Regions from separate parts of the Streptomyces sp. NPDC005963 genome, predicted to be linked through region 1. Evidence: riboswitches for the same ligand, from Rfam matches in the RefSeq annotation. Region 1 holds a riboswitch; each other region holds the start of a gene.

The links. A riboswitch is a leader RNA that binds a small molecule or an ion and turns the genes downstream of it on or off. The one in region 1 is predicted to bind cyclic di-AMP.
Region 2: another riboswitch for cyclic di-AMP. It lies ahead of ABZ348_RS05855 (C40 family peptidase); the one in region 1 lies ahead of ABZ348_RS22725 (transglycosylase family protein).
Region 3: another riboswitch for cyclic di-AMP. It lies ahead of ABZ348_RS13580 (M23 family metallopeptidase); the one in region 1 lies ahead of ABZ348_RS22725 (transglycosylase family protein).
Region 4: another riboswitch for cyclic di-AMP. It lies ahead of ABZ348_RS11245 (M23 family metallopeptidase); the one in region 1 lies ahead of ABZ348_RS22725 (transglycosylase family protein).

What each region holds. Positions count from the first base shown of each region.
Region 1 covers NZ_JBEXVD010000018.1:32,173-36,377, reverse strand. Annotated here, with positions in the region: gene eno (phosphopyruvate hydratase) at 1-1,259, opposite strand, end outside; gene ABZ348_RS22725 (transglycosylase family protein) at 1,852-2,553, opposite strand; cyclic di-AMP (ydaO/yuaA leader) riboswitch at 2,558-2,731, opposite strand; gene ABZ348_RS22720 (transglycosylase family protein) at 2,997-3,980, opposite strand; gene ABZ348_RS22715 (cytochrome P450) at 4,093-4,205, opposite strand, start outside.
Region 2 covers NZ_JBEXVD010000002.1:595,563-599,767, reverse strand. Annotated here, with positions in the region: gene ABZ348_RS05860 (hypothetical protein) at 24-377, shown strand; gene ABZ348_RS05855 (C40 family peptidase) at 600-1,640, opposite strand; cyclic di-AMP (ydaO/yuaA leader) riboswitch at 1,703-1,867, opposite strand; gene ABZ348_RS05850 (ATP-binding cassette domain-containing protein) at 2,192-3,832, opposite strand; gene pcrA (DNA helicase PcrA) at 4,179-4,205, shown strand, end outside.
Region 3 covers NZ_JBEXVD010000007.1:182,434-186,638, reverse strand. Annotated here, with positions in the region: gene ABZ348_RS13590 (pitrilysin family protein) at 1-484, shown strand, start outside; gene ABZ348_RS13585 (pitrilysin family protein) at 511-1,878, shown strand; cyclic di-AMP (ydaO/yuaA leader) riboswitch at 2,126-2,288, shown strand; gene ABZ348_RS13580 (M23 family metallopeptidase) at 2,301-3,206, shown strand; gene ABZ348_RS13575 (HPr family phosphocarrier protein) at 3,364-3,645, opposite strand; gene ABZ348_RS13570 (GNAT family N-acetyltransferase) at 4,005-4,205, shown strand, end outside.
Region 4 covers NZ_JBEXVD010000005.1:359,652-363,856, reverse strand. Annotated here, with positions in the region: gene ABZ348_RS11250 (PrsW family intramembrane metalloprotease) at 1-478, shown strand, start outside; gene ABZ348_RS11245 (M23 family metallopeptidase) at 839-1,864, opposite strand; cyclic di-AMP (ydaO/yuaA leader) riboswitch at 1,876-2,032, opposite strand; gene ABZ348_RS11240 (PP2C family protein-serine/threonine phosphatase) at 2,385-3,512, opposite strand; tRNA gene ABZ348_RS11235 (tRNA-Met) at 3,742-3,815, opposite strand; gene ABZ348_RS11230 (TipAS antibiotic-recognition domain-containing protein) at 4,000-4,205, opposite strand, start outside.

The DNA of each region.
Region 1 (4,205 bases):
CGCCCGGCGTACACCGCGGCGTCGTCGAGGATCTCCTCGATGCGCAGCAGCTGGTTGTACTTGGCGACGCGCTCGGAACGGGCCGGGGCGCCGGTCTTGATCTGACCGCAGTTGGTGGCTACGGCCAGGTCGGCGATGGTCACGTCCTCGGTCTCACCGGAGCGGTGGGACATCATGCACTTGAAGCCGTTGCGCTGGGCCAGCTCCACGGCGTCCAGCGTCTCGGTCAGCGAACCGATCTGGTTCACCTTGACCAGGAGGGCGTTCGCGGCGGCCTCGTCGATGCCGCGGGACAGTCGCTCCGGGTTGGTGACGAACAGGTCGTCGCCGACGATCTGCACCTTGGTGCCGAGCTTCTCGGTGAGGACCTTCCAGCCCTCCCAGTCGTCCTCGAACAGCGGGTCCTCGATGGAGACCAGCGGGTAGGAGGCGACGAGCTCCTCGTAGTACTCGGTCATCTCGGCGGCCGAGCGGGACTTGCCCTCGAACTCGTACTTGCCGTCCTTGTAGAACTCGGACGCGGCGACGTCGAGCGCGAGCGCGATGTCCTTGCCGGGCGCGTAGCCGGCTTCCTTGACGGCCTCAAGGATGAGGTCGAGCGCGGCCCGGTTGGAGTCGAGGTTCGGCGCGAAACCGCCCTCGTCGCCCAGGCCGGTGGACAGGCCCTTCTGCTTCAGGACCTTCTTGAGCGTGTGGTAGACCTCGGTGCCCCAGCGCAGCGCCTCCGAGAAGGACTCGGCACCGATCGGGGCGATCATGAACTCCTGGATGTCCACGTTGGAGTCGGCGTGCGAGCCGCCGTTCAGGATGTTCATCATCGGAACGGGCAGCAGGTGCGCGTTCGGGCCGCCCAGGTAACGGAAGAGCGGCAGGTCGGACGCCTCGGACGCGGCGTGGGCCACGGCCAGGGACACGCCGAGGATGGCGTTGGCGCCGAGCGAGGACTTGTCCGGGGTGGCGTCGAGGTCGAACATCGCCTGGTCGATCAGGCGCTGCTCGGTGGCGTCGTACCCGACCAGCTCGGGGCCGATCTGCTCGATGACGGCGAGGACGGCCTTTTCGACGCCCTTGCCCAGGTAGCGGTTCTGGTCGCCGTCGCGAAGCTCAAGAGCCTCGAACGCGCCGGTGGAGGCGCCGGACGGAACGGCAGCACGACCCGTGCTGCCGTCGTCGAGGCCAACCTCGACCTCGACGGTGGGGTTGCCTCGGGAGTCCAGGATTTCCCGGGCTACGACGACGTCGATGGACGGCACGAGCATCTCCTTCTGGGATGTGACGCGTGGGGTGCAGGGTCTCTTTGGCCTTGCGGCATGAGCCTAACCGCCGTGCGGGTGCCGTTCGTCGGATGCCCGCCCCCTGGGACGAAAAAGGGCCCTGATACGCCGGACTACCATCGGGTAGCGGGCGGGGCACTGCTGTTGTCGGCACGGTGCGGACTGCGTGCCAGGCCCGCGCGTGCGGCACGGACGGAGAAACCCCGGGCCGGCGCACATGGGGGGATGTGCACCGACCCGGGGTGGTTCGGGCCCCGGGGGGAAGGGGCCGAAGGCAGTTCACCGGGGTTGCTTCGGGCGTGGGGGCGGGTGGCCAGGAGAAGGAAGCCGACCCGGCTCGACGGCACTCGGCGAACTGCCGGGGTCCGCGGCGCCGATCCCGGGGGGAGGGGGATCGGCACGGAATCCGGGGCCCTCGTGCTCGGCGGCTCCACCGAAGCGGTCCGAGCACGGGGTTGTACGGGTGGGCCCGAGGGGCTTCGGTCGGTTGGCGCGGCCTCAGAGGGACTCTGCCCCATCAGGCCGGCGGCCGTCCGACCGGGAAGTCGGCTCCGGACGCACCCGTTCCGGTCGGGGCTCAGCCCAGGTGGAGCTGCTGGCCCACGTAGATGACGTCGGCGTCGCTGATGACGTCCTTGTTGAGCTCGAAGAGCTTCTCCCAGCCGCCGTCGACCTTCTCGGCTTCCGCGATCTTGCTCAGGGTGTCGCCGGCCTTGACCTGGTACTCGCCGTCACCCTTCTGGAAGCCCTCGGCCTTGGCGGGGGCCTCGGAGCGCTCGGAGCGGGTGGTGGGGACCTCGGCGCGCTGCTGCGGCTTGGCCTGCTCCTTCTTGGGCTCGGCCTTCGGCTGCTGCTTCTTGGGCTCCGCCTTGGGCTGCGGGGCCTCGGCCGCGCCGCCGCCGTACGGGGTGTTGGACAGGCCCACGCCACAGGACGGCCAGGCGCCCTTGCCCTGACCGGCGAGGACCTTCTCGGCGATCTCGATCTGCTGCGCCTTGGACGCCTGGTTGGCGGTGGATGCGTACTTCGTGCCACCGAACGCGGCCCAGGTGGAGGCCGAGAACTGGAGGCCGCCGTAGTAGCCGTTGCCGGTGTTGATGGACCAGTTGCCGCCGGACTCGCACTGGGCGACCTTGTCCCACTCGGAGGCGGTGGCGGCGCTGGCGGAGGTGGCGCCGATCAGCGGGGCGGCGACGGCGACACCGGTGACACCGGCGAGTGCCATCAGTCGGCTGGCCTTGCTGGGGCGGCGGTGCTTCGCCTTGCTGGAAAACAGCATGGAGTCTTCTCCTCACCGACGCCTACGAGGTGAGCTGTCGGGTTCGGGCCTAGTGAGTTGCCCGGCCGTGCGTCCTTGCGCACGGCTTCACCCCTAGCCGGTTCCCACCGTCGTCTCCAACGGTCGTTGCCGGCACTTACCTTGGGTCCCCCGCTCCTGCCTTCGGCGCTCTACGCGACGTGTACTCCCCCCGACCGACGGCAGGATTCGGCGTGACGGTCGACGGTGCCCGCGGTGGCGAGCGGTTCAGACCGTAGGCATGACTCTCCCCGATGTTCAAAGTCGAACATCGGGGAGAAATCGCCCATCTCATCAACAGTGCGCTTTGCGTTTCCGCAGGTCAGGCGCGGAACGCAGGATTCCGCTAGCCCCGATAAGCGAATTGCCGCAAAGAGACGCTTGTCTCACTTCGCCAAATCCGGACAAAGAGTGGCTAACAGCCTCTACTTAGCGGTGAGATCGAGGCTCTGACCAGGGTGAATGAGATCGGGCTCGTCGCCGACCGTCTCCTTGTTGGCCTCATAGAGGGCGGGCCAACCACCGGGCAGTTCGTTCTTCTCGGCGATCGCCCAGAGGTTGTCGCCGGCCTGCACGGTGTACGAGCCGGGAGAGACGCTGGCCGTGCCGGACTGCTCGGCGGTCGTGGCACCCGCGTCCGTGGTGCCGAGGTCGGAGCGGCTCCCCTCACCCCGGGAGGGATGGGCCTCGTCGGTCTCGCGCGGCGCCCCGGGGTCGCCGACCGGCTCGGTCGGCGCGGCCGAGCCCGTCGACTCGCTGGCACCGGTAGGCGCGGACTGCTCCGGGCTCGACTCCGTCGCCGCCTCGCCCCGGTGCTTTCCGGTGGACCCGGAGGGCTGCCCCGGGCTCGACTCCGGGGACGCGGCACCGGAACCGCTCGGCGCGCTCCCGGCCGGTGCCGGAGTCTTCGCGGGCGTCTTGGCGGGAGCGGTGCCCGTCGGAGCGGACGGCTTGGGGATCTCCGTGGGCTCGGCCGATGGCGTCGGCTGCGCGGCGGGCTTCGTCGGAGCGGTGGGGGCCTCGTTGGGATCGAGGACCACCTCGACCCCGGCGAGGGTCGCGCACGCCCTCCAGGGCCGGATGCCCTCGGAGTCGACGACCTTCTCCGCGATGGCCTTCTGCTGTGCGGGGGTGGCGAGGTCCGCGCGGGAGGCGTACTGCGTACCACCGAACGCCTTCCAGGTCTCCTGCGACATCTGGAGACCGCCGTAGAAGCCGTTGCCGGTGTCCGCGGTCCACAGGCCCCCGGTCTCACACTCCGCGACCTTGTCCCACGCGGTCGCTTCGACTGCCGACGCCGACGTCGCGCCGAGGAGCGGAATCGCGATGGCGGATCCCGTCACCCCTGCCGCGACGACGAGGGCAGGAGCTTGACGGGGTCGGCGATGTCGACCATTCCCGGAGAGCATGCGGTTGCCTTTCGCGAGACTGCTGAGGACGCGCAGAACGTAGCCGCACTCGAACGTCTGTCACAAGTCGATGCAGCTGAGATTACGTCATTGTCACGGTTTTGATGGCTCGTCAGATGTTTCGGGATGTGAACTCGACGGGAAGGGTTCGCAGCCCACGCATGATGAGCCCCCCACGCCAGCGCAAATCTGATGAATCCGCAGCCAGTTGCAGATCGGGGAGCC
Region 2 (4,205 bases), on a different contig from region 1:
TGGGGAGGGTTAGGCTCCGCCCCATGGACGTACTCATCAATGTCTTCGTCGCGCTGCACATCATCGGTATCGCTTCTCTCCTGGGTGGATTCCTCACCCAGATGAAGTCGATATCTACTGGTACCGCACGTTTCACCCCGGCCATGCTGCACGGCGCGCTGACCATGCTGGTCACCGGCGTCGCACTGGTGGGCCTCAACCAGGCCGACGGCGAGACCGTGAACAACATCAAGATCGGCATCAAGATGGCGGTGCTGGTCGTGATCCTGGGGCTGGTGTACGTCAAGCGGGACGAGGAGACCGTCGAGAAGGGGCTGTTCGCCGCCGTCGGCGGACTGACGGTCGTGAATATCTTCATCGCCACCGTCTGGACCTGACGGCCCGCGGCACTCACGGCAGCGAGCCGCCCGCACCCCAGAAAGACCCGGTCTGCGAGGGCAGCCCTGCCGGAACGGGCCGCCCCGGTCCGCCCGACCGGGACGGGCCGACCCCTTCGGACCGGCCGGAACAGGCCGAACGGACCGGCCGGACCATGAGGTCGTGATCAACCGGAGCAGAACGATGGAAGCGGTCCGCGCGACGACGGACCCGCCGCGGCGTCAGGCCGGTCGGACGATCCCCCGGATCGGCATGGTGTAGATCGACTCCTCACGCACCTCCACGTGGTGGTCCACCCCCGGCTGCGGCGCGTGGATCATTCTGTCGCCGCCGACGGAGATGCCCACATGGCTGCTGTCGTCATAGAAGAAGACCAGATCACCGGGACGCAGTGCGCCCATGTCCACCTGCCGGCCGACATCTGCCTGCTCCCGGGCGGTACGGGGGAGGTCCACCCCCGCCGTTCTCCACGCGGCCCGGGTGAGCCCCGAACAGTCATAGGAACGCGGTCCCGTCGCACCCCGCACATAGGGCTTGCCCAACTGGGCCCGGGCGAAGGCGAGCACCCCGTCCGCAGGAGCCGCACCCCAGGCCGAGCCGGGGTGCTGCTGACGCTGCCGCTCCAGACGCTTCAGTTCCGCTTCCTCCGCGGCCCGGGCCATCGCCGTGTGTCTGGCCTCCTCCTGGGAGATGCGCCACGCCTCGGCGGCCATCTCCTGTTCGACGGCCGCGAACCGCGCTCTGGTCTCGGCGTCTCCCCGCCACAACAGGGAGCGCGCCTCGGCCAGCTTCGACTGCACCTGCTGCTTTCCCGTACGGAGGGCGCTCGGGGGGCGGGGGAGCGAGGTGGGCAGGCCGGTCGCGAACGGCGGTTCGGTGGGCCCGGTCGATGGGGCCGTCCCGTCGACGGTCGCGCCGCGCTGCCCCTCGTCCGGCCCCGCCGAGAGGTCTCTTCGGGTGCCGTCGGATACGGTCGCCGCCTCGCCGTGCTGCGCCCCTGCGGAACCCAGGGCTCTGCCCATCTGCCTGAGGCGCTCCGCGCGCCGGGCGTAGGCCGACCGCAACTCCTCGACCTCCCGGCGTTCTTCGGCTGCTGCCTGCTGTGCCGCTCCCCGGGGGCGGGTTTCCGAACCGGCCTTTCGGTAGAGGGCGTCGATCTTCTGCTGGACTTCCTCCACGGAGGGCGTCCGGTCATCCGCCGCCTGCGCGTCCTGCGCCGGGAGGAGCCCGACGGAAGCGATGGCTGCCGTGGTGAGCCCCACGGCCGTTGAGGGTTTTACGTTGCGACTTCGGGCCTTGCGATGCGACACCAAGGGCCGGCATCTCCTTCTTCCGTAGGTCGCCTACCGGGTTGGCTGGAGGGCTCGGGCGGACGGAAGCGCCCTACGGGCCTGCGCACGAACAGGCCCGATTCACCCCGGTGCTGCACGGTGGTTCCCCGGCTCCGGTCTCCCATGGGGGTGGAGACCGAATGCGGCGTGGCTGCCCGATCGGCGTGGATCGCCGCAGTGGTGCGGGCTGCCTGAGCCAGCACGCTAGCCAAACCGTGTGGCTGCTGTGAAGATTGGTGTTCGATTTGTCCGATACATTTTCGTGACCTTTTCATTCGGTGTGCCGTCGAGCTCGGATGATTACCTTTCGCATCCGTATCGGTTCCAGGAGTGACCGAACGTGGCCTTCTGCGGTATTTGTGCAGGCTGAAGCGTTCGATCGGGCGACCGAATCAGGCCAGGGCGCCCACAGCCGACGCCTATGGGCCGCGATCGGGATGCGCGACGGGCCGAGACGAGACGCGACGGGCCGGGACTGCTGTCTAACACCCCGGCTCCTCGACCAGCCCCTCGGTCAGCCCCTCACCGTCCAGGCTCCACCAGCGGGTGATGTCCAACTCCCCGAGGAACGCCCGGTCATGGCTGGCGACGATCAACGCGCCGCGATAGCCGGCCAACGCCTGGGTGAGCTGGGTGACGCTGGCGAGGTCGAGACTGTTCGTGGGTTCATCCAGCATCAACAACTGCGGAGCGGGGTCGGCCAGCAGGAGCGCAGCCAACGCGGCCCGAAGGCGTTCACCCCCGGAGAGCGTCCGCACCTGCTGCTCGGCCCGGGCGCCCCGGAAGAGAAAGCGGGCCAGCTGGGCCCGGATCGCGTTGTCGGTCGCGGTGGGCGCCAACCGGGCCACGTTCTGGGCGATCGTACGGTCGTCGTCGAGGACGTCCAGGCGCTGCGGCAGATGGCGCATCGGTACGTGCACGGACACCGGGTCCGCCGCATCCACCCCGACCGGGGTGAGCCCTCCGCCGATGGTGCGCAGCAGCGTCGTCTTGCCCGCGCCGTTCCCGCCGAGCAGGGCGATGCGTTGCGGCCCGTGCACGTCGACGGCATCGATCACCGCGCCCGTCCGCAGCCTCAGCCCCCGCAGGCTCAGGACGCTCCGCCCCGGGGGCACGGCCGTGGCGGGCAGGTCGAGCCGGATGGTCGAGTCCTCGCGCACCTGCGCCTCGGCCCGGTCCAATCGCTCCCGCGCCACAGTCAGCCGCTCCTCGTGGACGCCGCGCTCCTTGCCAGCCGCGACCTGGGCCGAACGCTTCTTGGCCTGCATGGTCGTCTTGTCCAGCCGGTTGTCCGCATACATCTTCTTCCCGTACCGGACACTGCGGGCCCGCCGCGTCTGGGCCCGGTCCAGCTCCCTCTTCTCCCGTGTCACCTGCGCCTCGGCGGCCTGGACCATACGGGTGGCGGCCTCCTGCTCGATGGCGATGGCGCTGCGGTAGGCGCTCAGGGCGCCCGTGAAGACCCGTACCTGCGAGCTCCGCAGCTCGGCGATCTGATCCACCCGTTCCAGCAGCTGCCGATCGTGGCTGACGACGATCACCGTGCCGGCGTGGCCGTCGAGGGCCGTCGACAGACGTCGACGGGCGGCCCGGTCGAGGTTGTTCGTCGGCTCGTCCAGCAGCAGCACCCGTGGACGGGCCAGCAGGAGCGCGGCCAGCGACAGCAGTACGGCCTCGCCGCCCGAGACCTCGCCCACCGTGCGATCGAGCCCGATGCGGCCGAGGCCGAGCTGGTCCAGGAGGGCCAGGGTTCGCTCCTCGACGTCCCAGTCGTCGCCGACGGCGTCGAACAGCTCCGGGCGGGCGTCACCGCCTTCGATGGCGTGCAGGGCGGCGCGCGTGCCCGCGATGCCGAGGACCTCGTCCACACGCCGTCCGGTGGCCAGCGTCAGATCCTGCGGGAGGTATCCGACCTCCCCTTCGACCCGGACAGTGCCGCTCGTGGGAGTGAGCAGACCGGCGATCAACCGGAGCAAGGTGGACTTGCCGCTGCCGTTGTCGCCGACCAGCCCGGTACGGCCGGTGCCCAGCGCACAGGACACCTCGGCGAGCACGGCGGTGCCCTCCGGCCAGGCGAACGACAGACGGGAACAGACGACGGAAGCGGGAAGGGGACGAGACATCAGCGGATCTCCACCATCGACGAGCCAATAGGGCTGCACAGGGAGATGCCGTGCACCGCGGACCACGGCACAGGGGGAGAACGCAGAGGGGAGATCGCCGGACGAGGGGAGCGTCGGCTCCCGGGCAGCTCGCTTCTGAGGTCGCGCTCGTGCACACCGGAAGTGCGGGGCACGGCATCTCGAACCTCAGCGACGCAACGGCCTCTCCTCACGGCGACAACAGATACGCGAGCGACGCTACACGGCCGCCAGGGCCCCGCCAACGCAATTCTTCGCCGCCCGTGACCCCCCGGATCGGCCGGTGCGGGCCCGGGTTGTCAGTGGGGCGGCCTAGACTCGGAGAGCGATGAGCAGCCTCTTTGACGAAGACTTC
Region 3 (4,205 bases), on a different contig from region 1:
CCGGCTCCACAACCGTCTGGTGCGCCGTGACCAGACGGCTGTGGCGGCCGGCTTCGGGCTGCTGCGCCTGGCCGGGGCGCCGTCCCTGGGCTGGCTGGACGTCAAGACCTCCGGGGGAGTGGAGGTTCCGCAGATCGAGTCCGCCGTCGACGAGGAGCTCGCGCGCTTCGGCGATGAGGGCCCCACGCCCGAGGAGATGGAGCGCGCTCAGGCACAGCTGGAGCGCGAGTGGCTTGACCGCCTCTCCACCGTCGCGGGCCGCGCCGACGAACTCTGCCGGTACGCGGTGCTCTTCGGCGACCCCCAACTGGCGCTGACGGCCGTGGACCGCGTTCTGAGCGTCACCGCGGACGAGGTGCGGGCGATCGCCAAGGCCCGACTGCGCCCGGACAACAGGGCGGTGCTGGTGTACGAACCGCTGCCGGCCCCGACGCAGGACGCCGCGGACGAGCAGAACGACGCAGAAGAGGGGGCGGACCAGTGACCGATGCAGCGCAGGCGCTGACCACCATGGAGTTCCACCCGCAGCCCCAGCCGGGGGAGGCCAGGCCCTGGGCCTTCCCCGCTCCCGACCGCGGGAGCCTGCCCAACGGCCTGACCGTGCTGCGCTGTCACCGTCCCGGCCAGCAGGTCGTGGCCGTGGAGATCTCCCTCGACGCACCGCTGGACGCCGAGCCCGAGGGCCTGGACGGCGTCGCCACCATCATGGCGCGCGCCCTCTCGGAGGGCACCGACAAGCGTTCGGCCGAGGAGTTCGCCGCCGAGTTGGAGCGCTGCGGTGCCACCCTGGACGCCCACGCGGACCATGCCGGGGTCCGGGTCTCCCTGGAAGTGCCCGTGTCCCGGCTGCTGAAGGCGCTGGGCCTGTTGGCCGAGGCCCTGCGCGCGCCCGCGTTCGCGGACAGCGAGATCGAGCGGCTGGTGCGCAACCGTCTGGACGAGATCCCGCACGAGACGGCGAACCCCGGTCGACGGGCCGCCAAGGAGCTGTACAAGCAGCTGTTCCCGCCCACGCTGCGGATGTCGCGTCCTCGGCTCGGCACCGAGGAGACGATCTCCCGGATCGACTCCGCGGCCGTACGCGCCTTCTTCGACGCGCATGTGCGCCCCGCCACCGCCACCGCGGTCGTCGTCGGTGACCTCACCGACGTCGACGTCGACGCCGTCCTCGCCGAAACCCTCGGCGATTGGTCGGGCGACAGCGGCGCGCCCCGACCGGTGCCTGCGATCAGCGGTGACGACCGGGGGCGCGTCGTCATCGTGGACCGGCCGGGTGCCGTGCAGACCCAACTGCTCATCGGCCGGGTCGGCGCGGACCGGCACGACCGGGTGTGGCCGGCGCAGGTCCTCGGGACGTACTGCCTGGGCGGCACGCTCACCTCGCGACTGGACCGGGTGCTGCGCGAGGAGAAGGGCTACACGTACGGCGTCAGGGCCTTCGGCCAGGTCCTGCGGTCGACCGCCGACGGCACGGGCGCGTCCCTGCTGGGCATCAGCGGTTCGGTGGACACGCCCAACACCGGGCCGGCGCTCGACGACCTGTGGAAGGTGCTGCGCACCCTCGCGGCCGAGGGCCTGACGGAAACCGAACGCGATGTCGCCGTCCAGAACCTGGTGGGTGTCGCTCCGCTGAAGTACGAGACCGCGGCTTCGGTGGCGGGCACCCTCGCCGACCAGGTGGAGCAGCACCTCGCGGACGACTACCAGGCCCAGTTGTATCGGCGGCTCGCCCAGACGGGCACCGTGGAGGCGACCGCCGCCGTGGTCAACGCCTTCCCGGAGGACCGTCTCGTCACGGTCCTCGTCGGTGACGCCGCCCAGATCGAGGAGCCGGTGCGCGCCCTCGGCATCGGCGAAGTGACCGTGGTGTCGGGCTGATTGACCGCTTCCGGCGGAAGCCGGTCCGCGTGTGGAAGAAGGGTCCCGGCGGCCGTGTGTCGTCGGGGCCCTTCGCCGCTTCGGCGGCGGTGCTGCGAACAGGCAGGAAACCTGTCCGTTTTACGGGGAAGGCCACCGTCTCGACTGTGGCGTGATTAACAAAAGAGCCGGTCTGTTTGGCGCCTGGCGGCCCGTCGGCTTAGCGTCAGTGCGGCTGTTCGCCGGCAGTACGCCGCATCCGCGGCACGGACAGCCATCGCCGAGTCCCCGTCAGACGTGAGTCTGGGGAGCCGGGGACCCAGGTCCCTTGGGGTGAATCGGGTGCCTTCGCCACTGTGCGGAGGGGCTCGTAGGAGACCTTCCTGCTCCGAACCCGTCAGCTAACCCGGTAGGCGAGAAGGAAGGAAAGGAACAGCCTCTTCATGGCGCTCGCCCGTTCCACCGGGAGACACCGTGCCCCGGGCCGCAAGACGCGTACGAGTGCGGGATTCGCCTCCGCCGCGGCCCTCGCCACCACCGGAGTCGTCGGGACCCTCGCCGGTCCGGCCCTGGCCGTCGATGACGGTTCCTTCGCCTCCGACGCCGGATCGGTCGCCAAGCCGGACGCCGACACCGCAGAAGGTGCAGACGGTACGGGCGAGACCTCCACGGGTGCCACACCGGTGACGCTGGACGCGGGCGTGACCGGCTCAGCGGGTTCCGCCGTCGTCCAGGCGAGGACCCAGCACACCATGACCGCGCAGATGCTGTCCGCGCACTCGCTGTCGGACGAGGTCGCCGACCAGGCCGTCATCCAAAAGCGCGAGGCGCTGGCCCGGATGGAGGCGGCTGCCGAGGCCCGGCGCAAGGCGGAGGCCCGCGCCAACGAGATACGCGAGGCCAAGGAGCGCGCGGCCCGTGAGGCGGAGCGCCAGCGGCTGAACGCCTTCCGGCTGCCGATCGCCGGATCCCATGTCACCACGGACTACCGTGCGGGCGGCTCGCAGTGGTCGTCCGGCAGCCACTCCGGCATCGACTTCCACGCCTCCACGGGCACCCCGGTGGTGGCCGTGGGCGCGGGGACGGTCGTCGAGGCGGGCTGGGGCGGGGCGTACGGCTACAACGTGGTCCTCAAGATGAACGACGGTTCGTACACGCAGTACGGGCACCTGTCCTCGCTGAGCGTCTCCGTGGGGCGGAGCGTGATGCCGGGTGACCAACTCGGCCGCGCCGGCTCCACGGGCAACTCCACGGGGGCGCATCTGCACTTCGAGGCCCGGACGAGCGCCGACTACGGGTCGGACGTCAATCCGCTCGCGTATCTGCGTGCCCACGGTGTGAAGATCTGACCGCACGGCACGGCCTGCACTGCACGGCCTGCACCGCACGACGGCCGGGCGAAGGTCACCGCGGATTGAGGTGCGCTGCCGGGGCGGGTAAGCCCGGCAATGGACCCACCGGCGGGCCGCACGGAGTGTCGAGAGCCGCGGCGTCAGCGTGCTCGGGTCAGACCGTCTCGGGAAGTTCGTCCAGACCTTCGGCCACCAGCTTCGCCAGCCGGTCGAGCGCCTCGTCGGCCCCGGGCGCGTCCGAAGCGAGGACGATCTCTTCGCCGCCCTGTGCGCCCAGTCCGAGGACGGCGAGCATGGAGGCGGCGTTGACCGGGTTGTCATCGGCCTTGGCGATCGTCACGGGGACGCCGGAGGCCGTGGCGGCACGGACGAAGATGGAGGCGGGACGGGCGTGAAGGCCCTCGGCCCAGCCGACGTTGACGCGGCGCTCAGCCATGGTGTTGCCCTTCGGGTTCAACGGTTGTCTAGACCAGTCTCTCACGCTGCCCCCTGCCGGAGGCGGTATCCGGAGCCGTGGCGCGTGCCCTCCGGGTCGGTGGGGCGGGGTGGTGGGTGCCGCTCGCGCGCACCCCAAGGACGTCGATCTTCCATCGCATCGGAAGGGTCCATTCCATATCCGGATCCCCACTCCGGCCACCTGACAGCGCCCTGCGAATCCACTCCCACGGCCGTCCATGGACGGGCCCCGCGCCCCACCCGCTCCCTGTGCTCCCGGTCGCACGCCGACGAAGATCGGCCGTCGCGGAGTGTGCCGGGTAGCCCTCGCGATCCGTCGGCGAGCTTTAGGCTGCCGTCATGCAGACCCCGCCCGAGCACGCGTACCCCGATCACTGGGAAGCGGATGTGGTGCTGCGTGACGGCGCCACCGCGCGCATCAGACCGATCACCACCGAGGACGCGGACCGTCTGGTCAGCTTCTACGAACAGGTCTCGGACGAATCCAAGTACTACCGCTTCTTCGCCCCCTACCCCCGGCTGTCCGCCAAGGACGTGCAC
Region 4 (4,205 bases), on a different contig from region 1:
CCTGTTCGGACCGTGGGGCTTCTACGCGGTCTACGGAGCGTTCATGGTGCCCGCCTTCGCACTGCTGACCTGGCTGACGATCTGGACGCGCCAACGGGAACTGCGCACCATCGCCACCGAATTGCCCGCGTACGCGACCGCGGGCTGGCTCGCGCCCGCCGAACCGCTCGCCCTGGCCTCCATGAAGGCGCGCGGCATGGCCCGGAACGTGGTCCGACGCGCACAGGGCCCGGCCGCGGCGCACGCGGTCGCGGAGTACCAACGGTTCGCGACATCGTTGGCGTTCCTGCGCCACCGGGCCCGGCGGGGCGCGGCGGGTGCCGACTTCGTCGCCCGCGAACAGGAGTTGTTGCACCACATGTGGGAGCGCAAGGCGGTGGCGAGCCCGGCGCTGACCCATGCGGCACGGGCGACCGGCAAGGTGTGGGTGCCTCCACCGCACCGCGACTACGAGGGCTACAACCCCTATCGCGCCTGAACGGCGCGCGAAGGTCCCACCGACACGGTCCGCGCGCGAATCGCCCATCAACATCGACGGGCCGGGCTCCCCACGGCGGTGCGGCCCTCAGCGGTGCCCGAGACGGAAAAACCGGCAGCCCTGGCGTCGGGGGGTGTGCGCCAGGGCTGCCGGAGTTCAGTTGCCGGCCGTGCGAGCCGGTGCGTACGCCTTGAGGATGGCGGACGGAGCTTGAGGAGACCTTGTGCCCGACTGGGGCGGGCGGCCGTGGCCGCGCCGCTCATCGGGACGGATCGGGCACCACGGCGCGATCCGCGAACCCGTCCGCATCCACGGGGCGTTCGATCCCGCAGACACGGACACAGTCACGGGAGCTGTGGTTCAGACCCTCAGACCCTTGCCGCGCAGCCAGGACAGCGGGTCGATGTCCGAACCGCCGGCGGTCTTGACCTCAAGGTGGAGGTGCGCGGCGCTGACGTTGCCGGTGGCGCCGACGCGACCGATCATCTCGCCCGTGCCCACCTTCTGACCGGCGCTCACGTTCAGGGACGACAGGTGCGCGTACATGACCTCGGTGCCGTCGTTCAGCTTGAGGATGATCTGGTACCCGTACGCGGAGCCTGACCAGCCGGCCGACTTGATGGTTCCGCTGGTGACGGCCTTGAGCGGGGTGCCGGACGAGGCCGCCATGTCGAGGCCGGTGTGCTGGCCCGAGGACCACATCGGACCGGACTGACCGTAGGTGGCCGTGATGCGGTACGAGGAGAGGGGGAGCGAGAAGCTCTTGGCCAGCTTGGCGATGCGCTCGGCTTCGGCCTTCTTCTTGGCCTCCGCCTCGGCCTTCTTCTTCGCCTCGGCCGCCTTCTGCTTGACCTCTTCCGCGGCCTTCTTCGCGTCCGCTGCGGCCTTCACCGCGGCGGCCTTCTCAGCCGCCTTCTCAGCCGCGACCTTGGCTGCCGCAGCGGCGTTGGCCTGCTGCTGCTCCGCCTGCTGGAGGATGCGGGAGCGCAGTGCCTCACCGGCACCGGACTGCTCGGAGCCGACTTCCTGCCCCGCGAGTCCCATCGCCGCGTACGAGGCGGACTGGTCGACCTCGGGGGCGTCGTCGGACGTCAGAGAGTCGGGAAGGCTCTCGGAGATGGCGTCGGGAAGGGATATGGAGACGGCGGGCTTGTTCTGCGCGGTGGCCATGCCACCTGCACCGACCGCCGCGATCACACCGACACCGAGCACCGTGGAGCTACGGGCGAATCCGCCCCGCTGCTTCATGACCCGGTGCTTGTGACGACCGCGCGGGCGGACCGTCTCGGCGGTGGGGTTCCACTCGCCGGTGGAGCGGGCTGCACCCTCTTCACTGAAGACGCCGGATTTGAACGGTGCTTCCGGGGCAGGACTGTTAGACGCCACTGAGGCGTGCTCCTTTCCTTCCTTCTCGCCTACCGGGTTAGCTGACGGGTTCGGAGCAGGAAGGTCTCCTACGAGCGTCTTCGACCGCGAACTGCACGGCAGAATATGCCCGATTCACCCCAATTAGTGGTTCCCCGGTTCCCTTGCGGAATTCGGCGCATGAGCACGGCGCCGTCCTGACGACGGCTGGGACGACCGCGCTGCGTTATCGAACGTTAATAGACACCTGGACTTTATTCCAAGCTCTTCTGAGTGATCTTTAATCTCTTTGCCACAGACTTAACCGGACACAAGCGGCCGGATTCGGGCGACTTGAACGTGCCGGGGTATGCATCATCACCCTGACTGTTCGTCAAATGTTATGCGCATGGCTCCCCTTCAATCACGGAGAGTGCGCGAGCTTGTTGCTGCCCTCTTCTCGTGGCAACCCGATCGGCTGGAGGCTCGCAACCGAATATCGGTCCGGGATCGGCCAGGTGCATCCAAGCAGCACCCGCCCGGGGCGCCCGAGTGCTCGGTCTCAAGGACCGCGCTCCCGCCGCTGCGCGCGCCCTTCCGCCGGCCTGGCCACCGCCAGCAGCGCCATGTCATCGACGCTGCCGCCTCCGGTGTGCCTGCGGACATCGTCGAGGAGGGCGTCCAGGAGTTCTCCCGGGCCCGGGAACTGCCGTCCGTTGAGCCGCTCGGCCGGGTCGTAGAACAGTCCCGCCCCGTCCCGTGCCTCGGAGAGGCCGTCGGTGTAGAGCAGCAGGGTCGCGCCCGGCGGCAACGGGTACTCCTCCGCCCGATCGGGCCAGGACCCCAGATCGCCCATCGACAGCGGAAGGGAGGGCTCGGTGGGCGGGAGACCTTCCAACAGGCCGTCCGGGTGGAGCAGCAACGGCTCGGGGTGTCCCCGGTTCACCATGCGGACGATGCCCGCCCCGCGCGGGATCTCCGCGAGCACGGCCGTGGTGAAGGTCTCCTTGGCGTCGAGGCTCTCCCTCCGGTTAGCCTCGCGCGTCAGCGCGCGCTCCAGCCGCTGGACGACCCCCTCCAACGAACTCTCCTGCTCCGCCGCCTCCCGGAAGGCTCCGATCGCCACGGCGACCGTCTCCACCGCCCCCAGCCCCTTGCCCCGCACGTCCCCCACCACCAGCCGTACGCCGTGCGGCGTCTCCTGCACGGCAAAGAGGTCACCGCCGATGAAGGCGTCCTCGACCGCGGCCTCATACCGCGCGGCGACCCGCAGACCGCCGATGTCCTCCGCGGGGGTGGGCAACACCGCCCGCTGGGCGGCTTCGGCGATCACCCGGGCGGACGCCAACCGCTCGCTGCTGCGCTGGATCACCCAGTTGATCAGCAGCGCGAGACCGGAGACCGTGACCACCGTGATCATCTCGGTGTATGTGGTGGGCTCGGCGAGCGTGTCCTTGGCGTAGTGGAGCCCGATGACCCCGACCATGGCCGCGCCACCCGTCAGCAGGGTCGACAGCCAGGAGAAGAAGGGGGCGGCGAACAGCGGAGCCGCCGCGAACATGGGCGCGGCGGTGAACATCGGCGGGGTCAGTGCATCGAAGACCACACCGCCGACGATCATCAGGACGGGCAGCGTACGGACGAAGCGCCAGGTGCCCAATCCGAGGTGCTGTTGCTCCTGCTGCCCCAAGACTGCTCTCCTGCCCGGTCCGCCCACGGCTGCGGACACGGTTCCCGCGCCCCCCTCATGCTGGCCGCAACCGGGTCGGGTGGCGAGCCGCCGTCGTCCAACCGGGCGATGCCCCCATAAATGCGACGACCGAATGCGACCGGATCCGACGGCCGCCCACGAACGCAAAGAGCACGGGAAAATGCATTAGCCCGGCACTCAAAAGAGTGCCGGGCTAATGTCTTACTAGTAGCGGGGACAGGATTTGAACCTGCGACCTCTGGGTTATGAGCCCAGCGAGCTACCGAGCTGCTCCACCCCGCGCCGTTGAACACAACCTTACGCTATCCGGAGCAAGATCAACTCCAATAGTGACGAGGGTCTGCCGCGCGCCGGGGAGAACCGGTACGGACGGCAGCATTCCGTCCGCCATCCGCCTAGCTTCCCCGGAGCGCCGACCCGATTCTCCGTGCCCGGTCATCGCCAGGATGCGTCCGGTTCGCCGTGCTCAGTCATCGCTGAGGTGCCGCTCCCCGTACGCCCGCATCGCATCGCGAACGAACGCCGCCGTCCCCGTTCCGTGCCGGTCGTAGGTGGCGGTGAACCGCGCGTCCGCCACGTACATGTCCCCCAACCCGATGAAGTGGGACTTCGACGGCGCCTCCACCAGCGAAAGCCACTCGTACTGCCGCCGGGCGATCGCCTGCACCGCAT